2 regions of the Gluconobacter sp. OJA genome follow, and region 1 is predicted to be linked to the other one. Evidence: riboswitches for the same ligand, from Rfam matches in the RefSeq annotation. Region 1 holds a riboswitch; the other holds the start of a gene.
The links. A riboswitch is a leader RNA that binds a small molecule or an ion and turns the genes downstream of it on or off. The one in region 1 is predicted to bind thiamine pyrophosphate.

Region 1 (3,414 bases):
AGACGGGCGCTGGCGCAGGTGGAACGCGCAACATTTCCGGCACGAACCACTATCATGTGGAACTGGAAAAAGAGCTGGCTTCCCTTCACGGGAAAGAAAGCGCCCTGCTTTTCAACTCGGGCTATCTGTCCAACTGGGTAACGCTCGGCACTATTGCGGGCCGTCTGCGGAACTGTGTGGTTTTGTCTGATGAACTGAACCATGCCTCCATGATTGAGGGCATCCGTCATTCCCGCGCTGAAAAGCAGATTTTCCGTCATAACGATGTGGAAGATCTGGAGCGTCGCCTGAAGGAACTTCCAGCAGACGTTCCGAAGATCATCGCGTTTGAGTCCGTCTATTCCATGGATGGCGATATCGCCCCGATCGAAGCGTTCTGTGATCTGGCCGACAAATACGGCGCCATGACTTACCTTGATGAAGTTCATGCCGTGGGCATGTACGGCGATCATGGTGCGGGCGTGGCTGAAAAGCTGGGCCTGTCTCATCGTCTGACGGTGATCGAAGGGACGCTCGGCAAGGGGTATGGCGTCGTGGGCGGCTACATTGCTGCCTCCGCCCCCCTTTGCGATTTCGTGCGCTCTTTCGGTTCAGGCTTCATTTTCTCCACGGCTCTGCCGCCGATGATTGCTGCGGGTGCGCTGGCCAGCGTCCGTTATCTCAAGCGCAGCAGCGCAGAACGTGACGGACAGCAGCGCGCTGTAGCCTATCTGCGCGCTGCTCTGGACAAGGCAGGTATTCCGCATGTCGGCAATCCGAGCCATATCGTACCCGTCATGGTGGGTGAGGCTGAGCTATGTCGGGATCTCTCCGATGAGTTGCTGAACCGCTTTGGGCATTACATCCAGCCGATTAACTTCCCGACCGTCCCGCGCGGAACTGAGCGTCTGCGTCTGACGCCGACGCCGCTTCATACGAACGAAGCAATTGATGAACTGGTTGAAGCACTCTCCACGCTTTGGCGCGAACGTCAGCTCAAGCGCTCTGAGGCTGCCTGAAGTCAGGTAAGACAGCGTTCTGAATTCTGAGAAAGGCAGCCGGGTCACTGGCTGCCTTTTTTGATTCGGAGCTGGTCAGGCGAGCACGTAGACCCACGCATTTTTGCCTGAGCGCAGTGTAACTTGCACCCTCTTGTAGCTAGACACTTCGTAAGCATCGGCAGCGAGAAGCTCAGGTTCAGTGATGCGAAAGACTTGCCCTGTGATTTCGTCCTGTGGATTGTCACTCGGGTGAATAACAGGATGAAAGCGTTTGCCGCTGGCCTTGATGACAGCAGCGTCCGTGATTTCCATCATCGACGCTTGATAGCCCGTCATCGCATCTTCTTCACCATGCAGCAGGCGACCGAATGAGGACAGCTGAATCTCGGGTTGCTGGAGTGTTCCGTAAGAAAACAGGTAAACTGGCATCTGATCAGGCATGAGTAGCTCCGTGAGATAAAGCGCAGGGACGTCAGATCTTTCGGTAGCCTTGCCAAAGCGCTGTGATAGGGTGCCCGTCGTTCTGTGGAGTCAGATGGATATAAAGCCCATCAATCTGTTCCAGCGGCAGACAGTCATCCACTTCCATGAAGTTGTCGCGGTGGCGATGGTCATAGCCCGGTAATAGGGTCTTTTTGGCTTTTGCCTTGGCATCCTCTGCCGATGTGGCGACGAGGAAGGTAAAAGCGTGCTCTTCCTTCAACTCACCGGCCGCATATCCACCCATATTGATGAAATAGAGCGATTGGGTGCCTGTAGGCTTTTCAGGACTGAGTGTGACGGCGTGTCCGTCCGCCCATGTGATGATGCCATAAGCATCGACGTGCAGGGAATTCCGAACCCCAAACCAGCGTTCTGCAAGTGATGGATAAGCATCTTCCGGCTTGTTCGCGATCGCAAACTGAACATCATGAACTTCGATGTTCGCGCCGGGTGCTGCGCCACCGAGATAGAAAACATACAGGTTCAAGAGCGTGTCTCCTCAAAACGTAAAGCAGGTCATAGCTGGTTCCCCGACACACTTCACGGTGAAACGCATTGACAGGACGAAGCCGATGCGATGAGTGTGGCCCCTACCAGGGGGAGCTTCGCCAAAAGAAGCTGAGAGGTCACTGAAGGACTGTAAGGTCTGCGGTGTGACGACCCTGCCGGGTGCATCCTGCATCCGGGAAACCTGATCCGGTTAGAACCGGCGGAGGGAATGGTGTTGAGACACAACGAAACTGGCTTTGCCAGTGGTGCGTGCTGTTGCTCCCTCTGCCTCAGAGGGGGCGAACATGGGTGACATTCCACAAAACCTGAACCAGAGACCAGCTGTAGGCCATGTGACGACAGGCCCAATTCAGGGTTCCTGCAAGAAATGGTCCGAAGCGCCGGGACGCCCGGATATTCTGGTTCCATATCGCGAAATTGCGCTGCATCCGTCAGCGAATGAAGCGCCTGTTAGAGTTTATGACACGTCTGGTCCTTATACAGACACGTCTGTCACGATTGATGTGACGAAGGGCCTCTCGGCTCCACGTGCAGAATGGCTCGCCAAGCGGGGCTTCGAGCGGGTTGCAGCGCGGGCCGTGAAGCCGGAAGACAACGGCTTCGCAAGCGAAGCGCAAGCTGTTCCGGCGTGTCCGGCACCGCACGAAGTCTATTCGGGTGAGGGCGCACAGCACGTCACGCAGTATGAATATGCGAGGGCCGGGATCATCACGGAAGAGATGATCTATATTGCTCATCGCGAAAACGTCTGTCGTGCTGAAATGGCTGAGGGAGCGGAAGAGCGCCGGGCAGATGGCGAGGATTTCGGTGCGGAAATTCCAGCGTTCATCACGCCAGAATTCGTGCGCGAAGAAGTGGCGCGGGGGCGGGCTGTCATTCCCGCCAATATCAACCATCCGGAACTTGAGCCGGTTATTATTGGCCGCAACTTCCTTGTGAAGGTGAACGCCAATATCGGCAATTCGGCTGTGACGTCTTCTGCGGCCGAAGAGGTGGAAAAACTGGTCTGGTCCATCCGCTGGGGCGCGGACACGGTGATGGATCTTTCTACAGGCCGAAACATTCACAACATCCGTGACTGGATCATGCGGAACTCTCCAGTGCCAATCGGCACGGTGCCGCTGTATCAGGCGCTGGAGAAAGTGAATGGTGTTCCTGAGAAGCTGACGTGGGAGATCTTCCGCGACACGCTGATCGAACAGGCCGAGCAGGGCGTGGATTATTTCACAATTCATGCTGGTGTCCGTCTTCAGCACATCCCGCTGACAGCAAAGCGTACGACGGGAATTGTCTCCCGTGGTGGCTCCATCATGGCATCCTGGTGTCTGGCGCATCATCGTGAGAGCTTTCTCTACGAGCACTTCGAAGAAATCTGCGACATCATGCGCCGGTATGACATCACCTTTTCACTGGGGGATGGGCTGCGTCCGGGGTCAATTGC
Region 2 (3,414 bases), on a different contig from region 1:
GTCGCGAGTGCGCCGGAGGTCGGGTCGTAGGTGTTGTAAAGTGCCGTCTGGTCCGGGGCACGGAAGTTGGTCGTGGCGTTGAAGAAGATCTGGTTCTGCTCATCAATGCGCCAGCGGACGCCAAGACGCGGCAGAGGCTCCATGCTGTTTGACGCCACACGATACTGAGGGCCGGGAACATTGTTCGTGCCCGCGCGGCTCATCATAACGGCCTTGAAACCCGCTTCGATGGTCAGGCGATCATGCAGGAGCGAGATATGATCGCCCAGATACAGTGCGTTGGTCTGGGAAATAGTGTGGAAGCTGCCGCCCAGCAGTTTTTGCCCGTTCGCAAGATGGATCAGGCTACGGCTGTTTTCCGCCCAGATATCGCCTGAGGCGCCGGTGGCGGAAACGGTTGTGAAGGGCTGCTGCTCGTTGTCGTCTCCATAATCGTACCAGTAACCGAGGACGAAATCGTTCCAGCCGGTTTTGTAATGCATGGTTGAATTGAATCCGGAGCGATAACTGCGCTGGGTGTAGTTAGCACGCACGACCGCGGTGCCGTCCTGCGCATTGGGTAGCGCGAGCGTGTCATTCAGAGGCTGAGTGCCGTTATAGAGACCGGTTTCCGTCAGTGTGGAGCCGCCCGGAACGTTGCCATAGGCGAACTGTGCGTAAGGTGTGACGTCCAGGGAAAGCTTGTGCGTCAGATGCAGATGGACGGGCGCACCTGCATAGAAGGTGCGTTCCGGCGCGCGCCACAAACGCCAGTAATTGACGGCATTGTCTGCGTTGGAGGCGTCATAATGGCCTGCAAGGTTGTTCGCGCCATGGATGCCATCGGCTTTCCAGCTTTCCATCGTAACCTGCGGATAATAGCTGGTGACGGTGGTGTTGAAGGAGCCGATGAGGCTGGCGCGGTTGCCTTGGCCCCATTCCTTCAGGAGCTTGAAATCGACATGCTGGCGTTTGTCCCGCCCCGGCCCACGCCAGTTGTCGCTGGCGCTGTGGGAATAGGACACAAAGCCACGAATGCCGGAATTGCCGATGTTGCCCGTTTCAAGGCGAATGAATTCGCGATTGGTGTCAAAGGAGCCATAGGAGACGCTGGCGAAGCCCCCGGCCTTCTGTGACGGATCGAGAAAGGACAGGCTCATCAGCCCCCCGGCGGCGTTCAGGACAGGGCTGTCCAGATCGGCCGACCCTTGGGCAAGTGCGACCTGACTATAATTCTCGCTGTCAGCGAACTGGCTCGGATATCCGGAATAATAGGCGACATCGTTCAGCGGTGTGCCTTCCAGCACATAGCCGATAGCATCATTGTTTAGGCCGCGAACGGTCAGGTTGGTGTTGGGCGAAAAGCCGAATGGGTCGGATGTGGCGACATTCGCACCGGGCAGCATGGAGGCGAGCTGATAGGCCGTCGCCATCGGGGGCTGCTTGTCCATGTAGTCACGGCTGACTGTGCTGATAGAGCGCACGCTGTTTTCCGGTCGGATCAGTCCGCCGCCGGGCTGATGTCCGGGTGCGCTGTCAGAAACGCGGTGGACAGTAATGTGCTCGGCCTTCGGGGCGATGGACGCAGGCGGGGTAAGGGCTGTGGTGTCCGCCGCGCGCACTGTACCGGCACAAACGGTCAGGCCGAGCAGGAAGACAGGAACCTGGCGGGATTTGCGCGCAAATACGGTGGTCATGATGGTGCTGTCCCGCCTGCAATACTGCGATCCCCCCATGCGCAGCGGGGACGACGAGAGACACCGAAAATCCAGTCTTTGGATCTGTCAGTAGCCACCATCCCTCCGCCAGCATGAACTGGATCAGGTTCGATGGGTCACTGCGCTGGTATGGCTCTAAAGCGCATACCCTCAGCAGTCTCTCAGCCCTTTGTCAGGGCACCCCAAGGTGAAGAAGCACTCCTTCATGGGCCGCGAGAGAATGTCAATAAATTCCGTAAGGCATGGGGGGATCAAAATTTCGTCGGCAGGGATGGAGCAGCGATGCAGAGCAGGATAGAGTATTGTTATAAGATAACATTTCTAGGATCTGTCATGCGTGTTGTGAAGCGCCTGTTACCTACTCTGCTCATTGCAGGCACAGCCCTCGGTTCAGCTCGGGCCGAGGAAGGAATGTGGACGTTCGATCATCTGCCAGCCCGTCAGTTGAAGCAGCAATATGGCTTCGAGCCTTCGGCTGAATGGATCAACCACGTCATTCAGTCTTCAGCACGTCTGGCAGAAGGATGCTCGGCGTCTTTTGTCTCTGGTGATGGGTTGGTGATGACAAATCATCATTGTGCCAATACCTGCCTGACCGACCTGTCGGACAAGACGCACGATTATTTTCATGATGGTTTTTCGGCAGCAGATGTTTCCAAAGAGCCGCAATGTCCGGGTATGGAACTGGATCGTCTGGATCAGGTGAAAGACGTGACAGGCCGTGTCGCTGACATGACCTCAGGCAAGCACGGTGCGGATTATGCAAAGGCGCTTCAGGCTGCCAGTAGCGTTCTGACGAAGGAATGTGCGGGCGGAGATGCAACACGCTGGCGGTGTGATGTCGTGACGCTCTATCACGGTGGTCAAACTGCGCTCTATCGCTATCGTCGATATCAGGATGTGCGTCTTGTGATGGCGCCGGATCAGGATATCGCATTTTTCGGTGGCGATCCGGACAATTTTACCTTCCCACGGTACGATATCGATCTGTCGATGTTGCGGGTGTTTGAGGACGGTAAGCCGGTCCACACACCTTTCTTCAAGTTTGATCCGAAAGGGCCAAAAGCAGGAGAGCTGGTGTTCACGTCTGGTAATCCGGGGCGAACGCAGCGGTCTCTTCCGGCCAGTGCATTGACGTTCCAGCGGGACATTATCCTGCCAACCATCATTGGGGTGTATTCTACCAGCGAAGGGGCGCTCTGGCAGTATTCACGTGAAAGCAAGGAACATCTGATTGAAGCGCAAAATACGCTGTTCGGCGTTCAGAACGGCCTGAAATCTCTGTCGGGCACCGTGAAGGCCCTGCGGGAACCCGGCGTCATGGAAAAGCGTGAAGCGGAAGATCGTGCTCTACAGGCCTGGATTGATGCGGATGCCGAGCGCCGCAAGATCTATGGCGAGCCGTTCAAAAAAGTGGAGGCTGCACTGGCCATACAGCGCCAGTCTTATGGCCATGACTTTGCCATTGCCCGTACAGTTCATGGCCTGCTGGGTGATGCTGTCATGCTGGTATCAGCCGCGCAGGAGCGACAGAAGCCGGATGCCGAGCGTCGTGCGGGCTACCACGATGCCGAACTGGCTGAACTTGAAGCTGAAATTTCTGCCAAAGTGCCGGTGCATGTCGATCTGGAAACCATGACGCTGGCTCTGGGCATGACCACGATGCGTCAGATGCTGGGTGAGGATGATGCTGCCGTGCATCTGGTTCTCGGCACAA

Region 2: it holds a riboswitch for thiamine pyrophosphate, as region 1 does, so the genes downstream of both, ABDK75_RS02480 (TonB-dependent receptor domain-containing protein) here and thiC (phosphomethylpyrimidine synthase ThiC) in region 1, are expected to answer to the same signal.

What each region holds. Positions count from the first base shown of each region.
Region 1 is NZ_JBDIWI010000002.1:209,012-212,425, reverse strand. Features, by position in the region: gene hemA (5-aminolevulinate synthase) at 1-998, shown strand, start outside; gene ABDK75_RS11405 (gamma-glutamylcyclotransferase family protein) at 1,074-1,421, opposite strand; gene ABDK75_RS11400 (DUF1543 domain-containing protein) at 1,453-1,950, opposite strand; TPP riboswitch at 2,050-2,199, shown strand; gene thiC (phosphomethylpyrimidine synthase ThiC) at 2,258-3,414, shown strand, end outside.
Region 2 is NZ_JBDIWI010000001.1:537,435-540,848, forward strand. Features, by position in the region: gene ABDK75_RS02480 (TonB-dependent receptor domain-containing protein) at 1-1,676, opposite strand, end outside; TPP riboswitch at 1,760-1,892, opposite strand; gene ABDK75_RS02485 (S46 family peptidase) at 2,031-3,414, shown strand, end outside.